2 regions of the Mesorhizobium sp. P171375 genome follow, and region 1 is predicted to be linked to the other one. Evidence: predicted binding sites of a transcription regulator. Region 1 holds the regulator's gene; the other holds the start of a gene.

Region 1 (7,920 bases):
TGGCCGGGGCGAGGATCAAGGCGAGGGCGCTGCGACAAGCGTCAACGAACGCTCCTTGTTTGCCGATAGTCCCAACGCCGAGCCGATGCCCGTCGCGCTGCCCGAGACGCGACCTGGCCTCCGGCCTTTGTCTCCGAATGACACTGCGTCGGTGCCGGTCGCTGTGCCCGGATCCGCCATCCGTTTGCGTAGGCTGCTGCGCCGTTCGACATGGCCAGCAATCCGTCGCAGCCTTGCCGTGGCCGCCGGCACCGAACTCGACCGCGGCGTCGCCTTCCTGCTTGTGCCGGTTTTCCTGGCGGCCGGCGTCATCATTTATTTCTCGCTGGCCAGCGAGCCGGGCTTTGCCCAACCAATCGCGATTGTGCTGCTCATGGCCTGTTGCGCAGCCGTCGCGCGGTCCTGGCCGAAGACGCATCTGCTCTGCGTGGCCGCGATGCTGTGCGCGCTCGGCGTCGTCGCCGCCAAGGTCGAGACCTGGCGCGCCGGAACGCAAATGCTGGGCTCCGAGATCCAGACACGGCTGACCGGACGCGTCGTCAGCCTTGAGGAGATGGAAAACGGCCGCGTCAGGCTGACGCTCGACATTATTTCCACCGCTCACCCCAAGCTGCGCTACGCGCCGGAGCGGGTCAGGCTCTCGGCGCGTGGGATTCCGGCCGATATGACCGCCGGCTCCCTCATCGCCGGCTATGCCAGGCTGTTGCCGCCGACGGGTCCGGTGCGACCGGAGAGCTATGATTTCTCCTTCGACAGCTATTTCGCCGGTATCGGCGGCAGCGGCTTCTTTCTCGGCAATCCGAAAACCATTGCTTCGCAGGGCCCGCCGCCGCTGACCGCACGGCTCTCTTCGGCAATCGAGAATGCGCGCGAAAACATTGCCGACCATATCAGGGGCAAAATCGGCGGCGCCGAAGGCGAGATTGCCGCGGCGCTCATAGTCGGCGTGCGCGCCGGCATTCCGGACGAGGTCAACGAGGCTATGCGGCGCACTGGCATCTACCACATCATCTCCATTTCCGGCCTGCACATGGCGCTGGTCGCCGGCACCATCATGGCATTGTTGCGCGGCGCCTTCGCGCTGTTTCCCGATTTCTCCTCGCGCCGGCCTGTCAAGAAATATGCCGCCGCAGCGGCACTTGTTTCCATCGCCGCCTATCTCGTCATTTCAGGCATCGTGGTTGCCGCCGAGCGCAGCTTCATCATGCTGGCGGTCATGCTTGTCGCGGTGCTGTTTGATCGCGCAGCGCTGACCATGCGCAATCTGGCGATCTCGGCCATCGCCGTCATCCTTGTGTCGCCGCATGAGGTTGTCGGCCCGAGTTTCCAGATGTCGTTTGCGGCCACCGCCGCCCTTGTCGGCGCCTATGCCGGCTGGGCCGACTACCGTGCCGACAAGGTGAGAACGCCGCCCGCAAGGCGCTCGTTCGTCGGCTTTCTGTCGCGAAGATTCCTGCTGGCCATGGGCGGCCTCGCCATGACCTCGATCATTGCCGGAAGTGCCACCGCGCTATTCGCCATCTGGCATTTCCAGCGCGTGTCGCCGCTCAGCCTGCTCGCAAATCTGGCCGTGATGCCGATTGTGTCGTTGATCGTCATGCCCTTCGCCGTGCTCAGCGCGCTGGCGATGCCGTTCGGCGCCGATGGACCGTTCCTTTATGTGATGGGCAAGGGCCTGGCGGCGATGATCGCCATCTCCGCCTGGATTTCTCAGCGCTCGCCGGTCGATGCCGTCGGCCTGATCTCTATCCGCTCGGTGCTGCTGGTGGCGGTCGCCCTCGTCATCGCCACCATGGCCACCACGTGGCTGAGGCTGGCGGCCGTGCCTTTCGCGCTGGCCGGCCTGTTGACTGTGCCACAGGTGCGCACGCCCTATGTGCTTATCTCGGAAGATGCGCATCTGGTGGCATTGCCGATCGGCGGCGGCGAACTCGCGCTCAACCGGGAACGCTGGAACGAATTCACCACCGATAATTGGAAACGGGCATTGAGAGCCGAAACCATTATCCCGCCTGAGATTTTCGAGGCAACGGACACGCGGTTCGATCTAGACCCGCTCGACCTGCCGCCAGGCTCGCCCTTCTATTGCACAGGCAATCTCTGCATTGCCCGGCATCCGGCCGGAGCCATCATCGCGCTGGCAAAAGACCGCAACACAGCGCGGCCAGCCTGCGCTTTCGCGAGCCTGATCGTCATCGACGACGCCACCGCCTACAATCCGTGCCGCGACCCGCTGGTGCTGGTCGTGACCAAGAAGCAACTTGCCCGCGATGGCAGTGCCGCCGTCTTCTTCGACCCACAATCGGCCGCGACAGCGCCAATGATCCGTTTCGCCGTCGACAAGCCCTATCGTCCCTGGCACGAGCAACGCCGCTTCTCACGCGAAGCACGCGGTCTGCCGCCTTACAAGCATCGCGAAAAGTAAGCCGGCTCAGTAGCGCCGGATCAGGCCGACCAGCTTGCCCTGCACCTTGACCCGGTCCGGCCCGAAGATGCGGGTTTCGTAGGCCGGGTTGGCGGCTTCCAGCGCGATCGAGGCGCCCTTGCGGCGGAAGCGCTTCAACGTCGCTTCCTCTTCATCGACCAGCGCCACCACGATCTCACCGGGGCTGGCCGTATCGGCATTGCGGATGATCACCGTATCGCCGTCGAAAATGCCGGCCTCGATCATCGAGTCACCCTTGACCTCGAGCGCGTAGTGTTCGCCGCCCATGATCATGTCGGGCGGCACCGAGATCGAATGCGTCTGGTGCTGGATGGCGTCGATCGGCACACCGGCGGCGATGCGGCCCATCACCGGGATCGACACCGCGGAAACGGCGTCGTCATTGCCGGCCGACATCGAACGAGACGAGGAGGCCGGCTTGATCTGGCGGCCGAGACCGCCTTGGCCCTGACCGCCTTGGCCGAGGCTGCCCTGGATGATGCTTGGCGAAAACCTCTTCGCCGCATTGAGGCCGGGTGCGATCGAGTCGGGCAGCCGCAGCACCTCGAGCGCGCGCGCCCGGTTCGGCAGCCGGCGAATGAAACCGCGCTCCTCCAGCGCCGTGATCAGGCGGTGAATGCCGGACTTGGACGCAAGGTCGAGCGCCTCCTTCATCTCGTCGAAAGACGGCGGGATTCCGCTCTCCTTCAGGCGTTCATGGATGAACATCAGAAGTTCATGTTGTTTGCGCGTCAGCATCGCGGCCCCCACGGGTTCTGAAACCAGAATCAGAAAAAACAAACCCAGAACAAACACTATCTGTTCCAGTTGTGTTCCGCAACCTTTTAAAGTTTAATGAATGTGTTGACGTTTTGTTCAGCGTAACATCAGGACGCTGCAGGCGGCACCCGCGGCGGCGGCCGGAGCGAAGGGCTCGCGCACGATCAAGCCGTTGGCGTCGGCCAGCATTCTCAGCATCGAGGAATCCTGGATGCCGAACGGCGTCGCCACCCTTGCGCCGGTTTCTTCGCTCACCACGGCGCGCACATAGTCTTGCCTCAGATCATTGGCCGGCATCGCGGCGCCAAGCTGCGCGGGGCGGATGTCCTGCCGGTGCGTGCGGCCGCCGAGCTGCGCCAAAAGCGGCTTCAAAAACAGCTGCGAGCAGACCAGGCTCGCCACCGGATTGCCGGGCAGGCCGATGCACCTGATGTCGCCGAGACGCCCGAACATCAGCGGCTTGCCCGGGCGCATGGCGAGCTTCCAGAAATCGAGCTTCATGCCTTCGCTGGTCAGTACATCGTGCACGAGGTCGTGGTCGCCGACCGAGGCGCCGCCGAGCGTGACGATGACGTCGGCTTTTGCCGCGACAGCCTTGCGCACCAGCGCCGCTATGTCGGCTTTGCGATCTGCCGCAATGCCGAGATCAAGCGCTTTGGCGCCGACAGACTGCGCGGCGGCCGCAACGCCGTAAGCGTTGGAAGAGATGATCTGATCCGGACCGGGGTCACGCCCCGGCGGCAGCAATTCGTCGCCGGTGGCAATGATCGCGACCAGAGGCCGGCGCACGACGTTGAGCATCGGATGATTGGCCGACGCCGCAAGCGACAATGCGGCCGGATCAAGCACGCGACCTTTTTGCAGGAGCAGGTCGCCTTGAGAGAAATCCAGTCCACGGCGGCGGATGTTACGGTCTTTCGCGGTCGGCTCGGTGACCTCGATATGGCCATTGCCAAGGTCGCGGACATTCTCCTGGATGACGATCGTGTCGGCACCTTCGGGCAGCGGGGCGCCGGTGAAAATGCGGACAGCCTCCGCCCTGCCGACCGAGCCGTCAAAGCCGCGTCCGGCCGGCGCCATGCCGATCACCGAAAGCCGCGCCGGGGCGGATGCCACATCCTGCGCCCGCGCGGCATAGCCGTCCATGGCGGACGCGTTGAAAGGCGGCTGAGTGCGCAGCGCCACGACAGGTTCCGCCAGCACCCGGCCGGCCGCATCCGCCAGGGCGATGCTTTCACCCGGCAGCGCCGCAGCGCCTTCCAGCAGGCGCTCCAGCGCCTCGGCCACCGGAACCAGCGCCATCAGGCGCCCGCCTTGTAGTCGCCGGACTTGCCGCCGGTCTTTTCAACCAGCCTTATGCCGGAAATCACTATGGCGCGGTCGGCCGCCTTGGCCATGTCGTAGATGGTCAGGCAGGCAACCGAGGCCGCGGTAAGCGCCTCCATTTCAACGCCGGTCTTGCCGGTGACACGGGCAAGCGCGGTGACCCTGAGGCCGGGCAGGACGGTGTCCGGCTCGATGTCGACCGACACCTTGGTCAACAGCAGCGGATGGCAGAGCGGGATCAGCTCATGCGTCTTCTTGGCTGCCATGATGCCGGCGATGCGCGCTGTGCCCAGCACATCACCCTTCTTGGCGTTGCCGTCGAGGATCATTTTCAGGGTTTCAGGCCGCATCGAGACAAAGCCCTCGGCGACTGCCGTGCGCGTCGTCTCCGCCTTGTCGCCGACATCGACCATATTGGCCTCGCCCTTGGCGCCGAGATGGGTGAGGGCGGCTGGCATCCTCAGACGGCCTCTGCCGGCGTCTTGCCCGTCAAAAGCAGGCGCGTTGCCGCCGCCACATCCTGTTGCCGCATCAGGCTCTCGCCGACAAGGAAGGTTTCGATGCCGGCCTTTTGCATCCTGAGGCAGTCGTCGTGGGTGAAAATGCCGCTCTCGCTGACCAGCAAGCGACTGCCCGGCACCATGGACGCCAGCCGCTCGGAGGTTTCAAGACTGGTCTCGAACGTCCTCAGATTGCGGTTGTTGATGCCAATCAGCCGCGACGAGAGTTTTACCGCGCGCTCAGTCTCGGCCTCGTCATGCACCTCGATCAGCGCATCCATGCCGAGTTCGAATGCGGTCGCTTCCAATTCGCTCGCCAGGGCATCGTCGACGCTGGCCATGATGATCAAGATGGCGTCGGCGCCCCAGGCGCGGGCCTCGTAGACCTGGTAGGGATCGAACAGGAAATCCTTGCGCAGCGCGGGCAGCGACACCGCCTTGCGGGCGTTGGTTAGAAATTCCGGCGCGCCCTGGAAGGATGGCGCATCGGTCAGCACCGAAAGACAGGCGGCGCCGCCTTTTTCATAGGCCTGCGCCAGCGTCGGCGGGTCGAAATCGGCACGGATCAACCCTTTGGAAGGGCTCGCCTTCTTGATCTCGGCGATCAGGGCAAAGTTGCCCGATCTGCGCTTCGCCTCGAGCGCCGCGAGAAAGCCGCGCGGCGCGGTGGCATCCTTCGCCCGTGCCTTGATCTCGGCCAGCGGTATCAGCGCCTTTGCCGCCGCGATCTCGTCGCGCTTGTAGGCCTCGATCTTGCGCAGAATGTCAGCCACGGCCCTATCCGTTCGAAATCTCGACCAGCCTGTCGAGCACGCCTAGCGCCCGGCCGCTGTCGATGGCTTGTGCCGCCGCCGCCATGCCGTCGGCAAGCGTTGATGCCTTGCCCGCCACCACCATGCCGGCGCCGGCATTCATCAGCACCGTGTCGCGATAGGCGCCGGCAGCGCCGCCCAGCATGTCGCGCAATGCCTGGGCGTTGTAGGCGGCGTCTCCGCCGCGCAACTCGTCCTTGGTATGGCGTTGCAAACCGACTGCTTCCGGGGTGAGCGTAAAGTGGCGGATCTCGCCACCGGCCAGTTCGGCAACCTGCGTTTCGCCGGTGGTGGTGATCTCGTCATAGCCGTCGCCATGGACGACCCAGGCATGCTCTGTACCCAGCGCCTTCAATGTCTCGGCCACCGGCACGATCCATTCCGGCAAGAACACGCCGACCATCTGGCGGCTTACGCCGGCCGGATTGGACAGCGGTCCGAGCAGGTTGAAGATGGTGCGGGTGCCGAGCTCGACGCGCGTCGGGCCGACATGCTTCATCGCCGGATGATGCGCCGGCGCGAACATGAAGCCGACGCCCGCCTCATGGATGCAGCGGCCGATCGTCTCCGGCGGGATATCGATCTTGACGCCGAGCGCAACCAGCACGTCGGCGGCGCCCGTCAGCGACGACAGGCCGCGATTGCCATGCTTTGCCACCGGCACGCCGCAACCGGCGATGACGAAGGCCGAAGCCGTCGAGATGTTGACCGAATGGGAGTTGTCGCCGCCAGTGCCGACGATGTCGATGGCGCCTTCAGGCGCTTCGACGCGCAGCATCTTGGCGCGCATGGTGGCAACGGCGCCGGAGATCTCGCTCACCGTCTCGCCGCGCACGCGCAGCGCCATCAGGAAGCCGCCGATCTGGCCCGGCGTCGCGTCGCCCGACATGATGATGTCGAAGGCTTCGCGCGCTTCCTCGAAGGTAAGCGCGGTCCCGGTGGCGACCTTGGCGATATGGATCTTGAGGGCGCTCATGGGGCCAAAACGTTCATTGGGCTACGGCTTGGGCAACGGCGGCCTGGTCGATGCTGACGGCGTATTGCGTCTGCAATTGCGCCACCAACTGGTCGAGCAGATCGTCGGACATGCCTTGCGTGAAGGATTTCTGCGCGTCGTCGGGCACCGAACTGGCGTCGGCTCCGGCCGGCTCGAACACTTCGGCCACCTTGAACAGAATCTGGCCTTCGCCGGTGGGTGAGGGGATCAGCCCGGTGCCGCCTTCGCCGACGCCGAACATCGCTGCAGCGCCGTCCTTGCCGAAATCGACGTCGTCGGCCTCGCGCTTCACGCCGCGCTTGGTCTGCTTTTCGAGCTTCAGTTCGCCGGCGATGACGTCGAGTGTGGTGCCGGCCTTGAGGCGTTTGTCGAGCTCGTCTGCCTTCGCGGTCAGCCGTTTGGTCGTTTCCTCGGTCGTCCAGTCGGCCACCACCCTCTGGCGAACCTCGTCGAGCGTGCGGTCGCGAGCCGGCGTGATCGATGTCAGCTCGTAGAATACGAAGCCATTGTTGGTCGTGGTCAGGGCTTCATTCTCGGTGTTGGGCTCAGCCTCGAACACCGCCTTGATCAGGTCGGGCGATGCCGGCAGGTCCTTGATGATGGTCCCGTCCGGCTTGAGGCCGGTGCGGTCGATGGCCTCGACGGTGACGTCCTTGAGCTTCAGTTTGGCGGCGGCTTCGGCGAGCGTGCTGCCTGCGGCGCGGGTGTCTTCGTAATTGTCGTGCACGTCGAGCAGGATGCGGCTTGCTTCGCCCAGCGCCAGATCCTTGCGGATCTGGTCAGACACTTCGGCCAGCGGCTTCACCACTTCCGGCTTGATCTCGGTGACGCGCAAAAGCACCGGGCCGAACGTGCCCTGGACGACCGGGCTGACTTCGTTGACGGCAAGCGCGAATGCGGCATCGGCGACCGCCTTGTCGCTGATCTTGTCCTTGGAGAGCGTGCCAAGCAGCGTATCGGCCTGGGTCTTTCCTTGCGCGGTGACGATCTTGTCGAAGGTGGCGCCCGTCTTCAGCGAATCGGACGCGGCTTTGGCGGCGTCCAGCGTCGGAAACACCAGCTGTTCGATGGTGCGCATTT
Region 2 (7,920 bases), 3.6 Mb from region 1:
GGCTGGTCGGCAAAACCATGCATATGGTCGATGAACGCGTCGCATTGGCCGACCTCGAAACGCTGACCCAGATCTACCAGCGCTTCATAGAAGACTGGTTCGAGCAAGGCTGATCATGCTTTCGGTTGACGAGACCTCTTCATCGCTTACCGGCGCCTGGCGGCTGATGCTCGGCAAGGCCGACGGCTTGCGGCTGCTCGACCTGTCGGCGGACGGCTTCTGGAATTCCTTCTTTGCCATCGTCGTCGCCGCACCGGCGATGATCGTCGGCTGGGTCGGCACGGCCAACGAGATCGGCGACCCCAATGCGTTCGCCGGGCGGCTGGGCATGTTGATCCGGCTGGCAACCGTCGACCTCGGCTCGTGGCTGCTGCCGCTGGTCGCGCTTGCCCTGGTCGCGTCGCGTGCCGGCATCGGTGACCGCTTCGTCCACTACGTCGTCGCCAGCAACTGGGCGTCGGCAATCACCGCCTGGATGCTGCTGCCATCGGCGTTGATCAGGCTCTTCCTGCCGTCCGGCAACCCATTCGCCGAATTGGTGTGGCTGGTTCTGGTGGTGCTGTCGCTGGTCCTCACCTGGCGGATGACCAACGCAGCGATCGGCAAGGGCGCGGCTGTCGGCACCGCCGTTTTCACAGGCATGTTGGTGGTGTCTCTGGCCGTCTTGTTCGGCTTGGTGGCGCTGCTAGGCATCACTGTATCGACCGCCCCGGCCTAGGATTCTTCCGGATAATCGACGCCGATGAGAAAAAGCCCGTCGGGCGGCGCCACCTGGCCGCAGGCGGCGCGGTCCTGCGCGTCGAGCGCGGCCTTGAGGTCGGCAGCCGTCCAGCCGCCGTCGCCGACGCGTTTCAGCGACCCGACCATGGAGCGCACCTGGTTGTGCAGGAACGAGCGCGCCGAGGCCCTGACTTCGATCAGGTCGCCCTGGCGGCTCACATCGAGCCGGTCCAGCGTCCGCACCGGACTGTTGGCCTGGCATTGCGTCGAGCGGAAGGTTGTAAAGTCATGTCGGCCGAGCAGGACTTTCGCCGCTTCGTGCATGGCGTCCGCATCGAGCCGCTTCGGCACCCACCAGACCTTGCCCTTTTCCATTGCAGCCGGCGCGCGCCGGTTGAGGATGCGGTAGAGATAGTGCCGTCCGGTGGCCGAGAAACGGGCGTCGAAATCGTCGGGGACAAGCGTCGCCTGCAGGATGGCGACGTGCGCGCCGGCCGCCTGCAGATGCGCGTTGATGGCGTCGCGCACCTTGCCGTTGGGCCACGCCTTGGCGAGGTCGACATGCGCTACCTGGGCGGTCGCATGCACGCCGGCGTCGGTGCGGCCGGCGGCGCGCAACCGCACCGCCTCGCCGCTGAATTTCTCGATCGCCTGCTCTATCGCCTGCTGCACCGAAGGCTGATCCGCCTGGTGTTGCCAGCCCGCGAAGAGGCTGCCGTCATATTCGATATCGAGACGAAAACGCGGCATAAGCGATCTGCACCCGCCGCTCAGGCGGCGAGTGCGGTAAAGGCCTGGGCGTAAACCAGTTTGCCTTTTTCGGGTGAGTCGCCCCAGGCCAGCGCCTGCAGTGCCTCGCCTTGGTATTCGCTCTCGAATTGCTCGGCGCGCGCATGGTTGTAGCCGAAGCGGCCGTAATAGGCCGGATCGCCCAACACGACGGCCAGCGTCTCGCCGGCATCCCTGAGGCGGATATGCGCCTCGCGGATCAGCGCACCACCAATGCCCGAACCATGGAACGAAGGTTCCACCGCCAGCGGCGCCAGTGCCACCGCCGGGAAACTCTTGCCGCCATTCTGCACATACAGCCTGGAGAACAGGATGTGGCCGACCACCTGGCCGTCTTCTTCCGCCACAAGCTCGACAACGGCGTCGCCGCCGGTGACCAGCGCGTCGACCAGACCGGCCTCCGCCTGCTGGCCGAATGCGTGTTCCTCGACGAGGCGAATAGCCTCGCGGTCCCGCGGCGTTGCCGCGCGTATCGACATCATGCTCATGTGAATTTCATTCCTTTTTCGATCTTGGCCCCGCGCAGAAACTCCTGCGCGGCAGCGGGCCTTCCGCCCGCCCGTTGAACTTCGACCAGCCTGACCGCGCCTGTTCCGCAGGCGACCGTCAGCCGGTCATCGAGAATTCCTCCCGACTCGCCCATGCCTTCCGAAGGCGACCAATCTTCGGTAAGTGATTGGCCGTCCACAAGCGTCGAGCGAAGCAGTTTCAGCCGTTCCGTACGGCCGCCAATTTCAATCTCGGACCAGGCCCCGGGAAAGGGCGACAGGCCACGAAGGTGATTGTGGACCTCGACAGCCGGCCGCGTCCAGTCCACGCGGGTCTCCGATTTGTCGATTTTTCGGGCGTAGGTCACCCCATCCACAGCTTGCGAGGTGAATACCAGCGTTTCGGTCTGAATTCGGGACAACGCTTCTACCATCAGTGTGGCAGCAATGTGCATCAGCCGATCGTGCAGGTCGCCGGCCGTCATATCGGGGTCGATGGCACATTTTTCAACCAGTGCCACCGGGCCGGTGTCCAGGCCCTCTTCCATGCGCATCACCATCATGCCGGTCTCGGTGTCGCCGGCCATGATGGCGCGCTGGATGGGAGCAGCACCACGCCAACACGGCAAAAGCGAGGCGTGGCCGTTGATACAGCCGAGCCGCGGAGCCTCCAGAATGGCCTTCGGCAACAGCAAACCATAAGCGACAACCACGGCGACATCGGCCTGCAACGCGCGGAAAGCGGCCCGCTCGGTCTCGCTTTTCAGCGAAATCGGCGTGCGCACTGCGATATCAAGCCGCTCGGCCTCGCGCTGCACCGGCGACGGCGTCAGTTCCAGCCCGCGCCGGCCTGCGGCGCGCGGGGGCTGGGTGTAGACGGCTGCTAGCTCGTGTCCGGCCTCGGCGATCGCGCGCAGCACCGGCACCGAAAACTCCGGCGTGCCCATGAAGATGACGCGAAGCGGCATCTTTTCCTATCCCACCAGCTTGCCCGGCGCCTTGTCCTTGGCGAGCTTCTTGAACTTCTTGACCACCATGTCGCGCTTCAGTTTCGAGATGTGGTCGATGAACAGCACGCCGTTGAGGTGGTCGATCTCGTGCTGCAGGCAGGTCGCCATCAGGCCTTCGGCCTCGATCTCCTGCAGCTTGCCGTCGCGGTCGAGATATTTCACCCGCACCGAAGCCGGCCGTTCGACCTCGGCATAATAGTCCGGGATCGACAGGCAGCCTTCCTCGTAGACCGAGCGGGCGTCGGCGCTTTCGAGGATTTCGGGATTGATGAAGACATGCGGCGCCGGCGTCTCGTCTTCCTTGGCGAGGTCGATGACCAGCATGCGCAGCGGCTCGCCGATCTGGATGGCGGCGAGGCCGATGCCCGGCGCGTCATACATGGTCTCCAGCATGTCGTCGGCCAGTTTGCGCAAAGGCGCATCGACGCGTTCGACAGGTTTGGAAACCTGGCGCAGGATGGGATCGGGAAGGATGATGAGCGGCTTGATCGACATGGCGTCTCACCTAAGACGTCATGCGAAAAGCGTCAACCGGGGCGGTTTGCGCCCGTTCACGTTTTGATCTGTGCCAGACCGGCGAATCGGCTATGCTGGCGACATGAACGACCTGAACTCCATCCTTTCCGAACCTGTGGCCCAGCTTGGCGCCACGACGATCACGCTCGGCCATGCGCTGGCCTTCGGCGCGATCGTGTTTCTCGGCCTGTTCCTGGCGCTGGTGGTTGCCCTATGGCGGTCGGCCAGGGCGCGCACCATCGCCGCCGCGGAAGCCGCCGACCACGCCCGCGACGCCGAGGCGCGGATGGCCGGCATTTTGCAAAGCCAGGCGGAGATGCAGGGCCGCATGGGCGCCATCGCCGAGGTGTTCGGCGCCAGGCAGGCCGAACTCAACCAGTCGATCGGCCAGCGCCTCGACGCCATGACCGGCCGCCTCGGCCAGACCATGACCGAGCAGACCAAATCGACGCATGAGAGCCTGGCGAAATTGCAGGAACGGCTGGCGGTCATTGACACCGCGCAAGGCAACATCCAGTCGCTGGCCGGCCAGGTCGTGCAGTTGCAGGCGATCCTGTCCAACAAGCAGACGCGCGGCGCCTTCGGCCAGTCGCGCATGGAGGCGATCGTCGCCGACGGCCTGCCAATGGGTGCCTATGAATTCCAGGCGACGCTGTCGAATGGCAGCCGGCCCGACTGCCTGATCAGGATGCCGAACGGCGCTCCGCAGCTGGCCATCGACGCCAAGTTTCCGCTCGAAGCCTGGAACGCCATCCGCGCCGCCGATGGCGCTGACCTGCAGAAGGTCGCCGCCCAGGCTTTCCGCCGTGACATCGAGATCCATGTCCGCGATATCTCGGAGAAATATCTGATCCAGGGCGAGACGCAGGACACCGCCTTCATGTTCGTTCCGTCGGAATCGGTGTTCGCCGAAATCCACGAGAATTTCGACGCCGTCATCCAGAAGGCGCACCGCGCCCGGGTCATCATCGTTTCGCCGTCGCTGCTGATGCTGTCGATCCAGGTCATCCAGGCCATCCTCAAGGATGCCCGCATGCGCGAGCAGGCGCATCTGATCCAGGGCGAGGTCATTCGGCTGATGGAAGATGTTCAGCGCGTCGACGAACGGGTGCGCCGGCTGCAGACGCATTTCACCCAGTCGGCCAAGGATATCGACGACATACTGGTGTCGACGTCGAAGGTGACCAAACGCGGCCAGAAGATCGAGGCGCTGGAGTTTGGCGAAAGCGAAGCTGAAGTGCGCGGCGGCGGGCCCGCCAAGGCCGAACCCGGGGTGCGGGTGGCGGATTCCAAGACGGGCCAGCTCAGGCTCCGTGTCGTCGAAGGCGACGACTAGAGTCTGCTCTAGACCGTAGCCACGATTACGTGTGCCTGAATTTTGGCCGCAACCTCGCCGCTGCCATGTCTGGCCGCAATCACGGCTGCGGCACGGTCGGTTGCCGCTTGCAGTTTTCCCGCATCCCTGGCCTCGATCTCGGTGCGAAGAACCGTCCCCTGGCAATAGGCAACCGCCGGAAGCCGCGGCGAGGATGCGCGGCTTTGTTCGGCCCTCGTCTCGATCGCCACACGGGAGAAACCTGCACTTTCCAGCTCGCTGCGGATAAGGGCCGTGTCATGATAGCCGTGCGGCGTGCGGGCGAGAAAGCGCGGCGGATCGTCCGGAAAGATCTCGGCAAGAGCGTTCGTCACATCACTGGCAAACACATTCTCCTCGATGCGATCCCATACGTTGAACAGGAAATGGCCTCCGGGCTTCAGGACCCGCTTTGCTTCGCGATAGCCGGCGGTGCGGTCGGGAAAGAACATCGCGCCGAACTGGCAGCAAACGAGATCGAAGGTCGCATTTTCAAACGGCAGCGCCAGAGCATCCGCCTGGCGCCATTGGATGCGACTGTCGGGGGCTTGCCGCGAAGCAGCAAAGTCGAGCATCGGCTGGTTGAGATCGGTCACGACATAGCTTGCGCCAGGAGACAGTTTTGGCGCCAATGCGCGGGTGACAACTCCGGTGCCGGCGGCGACTTCCAGGACAGCGCCGGGCGACAGGGACGCTGCCCGCCGTGCCATATCCGCGGCGAACGGCTCGAAAATCAACGGCACCATATAGCGGTCGTAGTTTTCCGGAATCGAGCCGGCAAAAATCTTGTCTGTTTCCAGCATCGCTTTCACCCGCCATCCGTTTGATGGTGAGCCTAGCACATCATCGTCCGGTTTGGGGCGCGTTTAACCGGGAGGCAGGTGCTACTGCGCCTCCACGATGCTGATGCCCTCGAATTTCGGAAGCCAGTGCAGGGCCGACCGGTGCCATTTCTGTTGTGTCGGAACCAGATCCTCGCGTTGCCGCGCGGTTCCCGCCCTGATCCCATAGACCTTCGGGCCGTCGCCAACCGACGTCGCGTAAAGATGCGAACCGCAGTCGCCGCAAAAGGCCTGGGCGCGCTTGGCGCCGCTCGATCCTGTCTTGATATAGACCTTCGGCGTGCCCTTGGTGATCCGGTAGTGATCCTCAGACGCGGGAACGGTGACACGAAAGGCCGTGCCGGTCAGTTGCTGGCAGTCGGTGCAATGACAGATCGAGGTCTTTTCCGGGTCGACCTCTGCTTCATAAGTGATGGCGCCGCAATGACACCCACCATCGATTTTCATGGTTGCTCCTCCGAAATCCGTCGAGTGATCTTAGCGGGACCAGACGATGAGGCCAACGGTGGACTTCTGGTCCAGCGCTAATCCGACGACGCTTCGACCTGTTTGCGCCGGCGTTCCCAGGTTCCCGTCGTCTGCGGCTTGACGAACAGCCTGGTGATCTCCGGCATCTCTTTCTTCAAGAGCGCCTCCAGGCGCTCGACGCATGCTTCGATCTCGGGCGCCGTCAGATGATCCTCGAATTCGATGCTGAGGCCGGCGACGATCTCTTGCGGGCCGAGATGGACGGTGAGAACGCCATTGGCCCGTTGCACCGCCGGATCCTGCTGGGCGATCGCCAGCACCTTGGCTTGTACTTCCGGCGAGGCCGTCTCGCCGATGAGCAGGCCCTTGCTTTCGCGGGCGAGGAAAATGGCGGTGGCACCGAGGATCACCGCGATGCCGATCGAGGCGGCGCCGTCGAGTTCGGGCATGTCGAGGACTTCCGCCGCCAGGATGCCGGCAAAGGCGACGACGAGGCCGAGAAGGGCGGCGCTGTCCTCGAACAGGATCGTGTAGACACTCGGATCCTTGCTCGACTGCACGGCCTGCAGCCAGCCCTGCTTGCCCTTTTGCTGGCGGAACTCCTTCAGCGCCACATACCAGGAGCTGCCCTCGAACAGCACGGAGAGGCCGAGCACGATGTAATTGATTTTGGGATTGGCGATCGGCTCGGGCGCCATGATGTGGATGACCCCCTCGTAGAACGACACCCCGGCACCGAGCGCAAAGACGAGCAGGGCGACGATAAAGCTCCAGAAATACAGCTCGCGGCCATGGCCCAGCGGATGTGTGCGGTCCGGCGGGCGGGCGGCGCGGTGCATGCCGTAGAGCAGCAGGCCGCCATTGCCGGTGTCGACCAGCGAGTGCACGCCTTCCGACAGCATGGCCGAGCTGCCGGTGAAGAAGGCCGCGACGAACTTGGTCAGCGCAATGGCGAGATTGCCGGCGAGTGCCGCGTAGATGACCGTCTTCGACCCGCCATGCGCTGCCATGCTGTCCCTCCAAGGCACACAATGTAACGGCCCTGCGACCGAAGCTCCACGGGCATCACAACGTGCCAGAAGCCCGGTCGTTCAGGCCCTTGAAGGCTGGCTGGAGAAAAAGACGCCGCTATTCGATGATCTCGTCCGTCCAGACCTTGAAGCTGGCAAGCGTGCCCGGCCCGAAGATATGGGTCAGCGGCACGTCGGCGGCGTCGCGGCCGGAAGCGATCAGGATGCGGCCGATGCGCGGGGAATTGTTGCGCGGATCGAAGACATGCCAGCGACCGCCGAGATAGACCTCCATCCATGCGGCGAAATCCATGCTCGCCCAGGGTTTGGGCAGGCCGATGTCGCTGATGTAGCCGGTGCAGTAGCGCGTCGGGATGTTGAGCGCACGGCAGAAGGTGACGGCGAGGTGGGCAAAGTCGCGGCAGACGCCGCTTTGCTCGCGATAGGCTTCGGCCGCAGTGCGCGTAGGCCGCGCATTGCCATAGCTGAAGACGATGTGGTTGTGAACGAAGTCGCAGACCGCCTGGACACGCGCAATGCCGAGCGGCGTATTGCCGAACAGCCGCCAGGCTTCGCTGGCCAGAAGATCGCTCTCACAAAAGCGGCTGGGCAACAGGAACAGCAGTGTGTCTGACGGCAGGTCGCGCACCTCGTGCTGCCAGGCCATCAGGTCGCCCATCTCGAAGGTGCCGGGGTCGCGGATCACGGAATCGGTGCCGAAGG

Evidence for each region. Region 1 encodes LexA, which represses DNA repair genes until DNA is damaged. Its sites were predicted from a motif close to TGTTCNNNNTGTGTTCNG; they were not measured.
Region 2: ACYHH6_RS05085 (DNA recombination protein RmuC) is a predicted target of LexA. The motif match lies at 3,556-3,573, and genes of this name have one in related genera.

Annotation. Positions count from the first base shown of each region.
Region 1 is NZ_JBYNWF010000001.1:4,578,211-4,586,130, forward strand. It holds gene ACYHH6_RS22125 (ComEC/Rec2 family competence protein) at 1-2,425, shown strand, start outside; gene lexA (transcriptional repressor LexA) at 2,432-3,184, opposite strand; gene ACYHH6_RS22135 (molybdopterin molybdotransferase MoeA) at 3,302-4,507, opposite strand; gene moaC (cyclic pyranopterin monophosphate synthase MoaC) at 4,507-4,989, opposite strand; gene trpC (indole-3-glycerol phosphate synthase TrpC) at 4,992-5,804, opposite strand; gene trpD (anthranilate phosphoribosyltransferase) at 5,809-6,819, opposite strand; gene ACYHH6_RS22155 (peptidyl-prolyl cis-trans isomerase) at 6,833-7,920, opposite strand, start outside.
Region 2 is NZ_JBYNWF010000001.1:1,025,080-1,032,999, reverse strand. It holds gene dapE (succinyl-diaminopimelate desuccinylase) at 1-113, shown strand, start outside; gene ACYHH6_RS05110 (transporter) at 116-718, shown strand; gene truA (tRNA pseudouridine(38-40) synthase TruA) at 715-1,470, opposite strand; gene ACYHH6_RS05100 (GNAT family N-acetyltransferase) at 1,491-1,997, opposite strand; gene fmt (methionyl-tRNA formyltransferase) at 1,994-2,965, opposite strand; gene def (peptide deformylase) at 2,972-3,502, opposite strand; gene ACYHH6_RS05085 (DNA recombination protein RmuC) at 3,606-4,859, shown strand; gene ACYHH6_RS05080 (class I SAM-dependent methyltransferase) at 4,868-5,680, opposite strand; gene ACYHH6_RS05075 (GFA family protein) at 5,762-6,166, opposite strand; gene ACYHH6_RS05070 (cation diffusion facilitator family transporter) at 6,244-7,197, opposite strand; gene ACYHH6_RS05065 (transglutaminase-like domain-containing protein) at 7,316-7,920, opposite strand, start outside.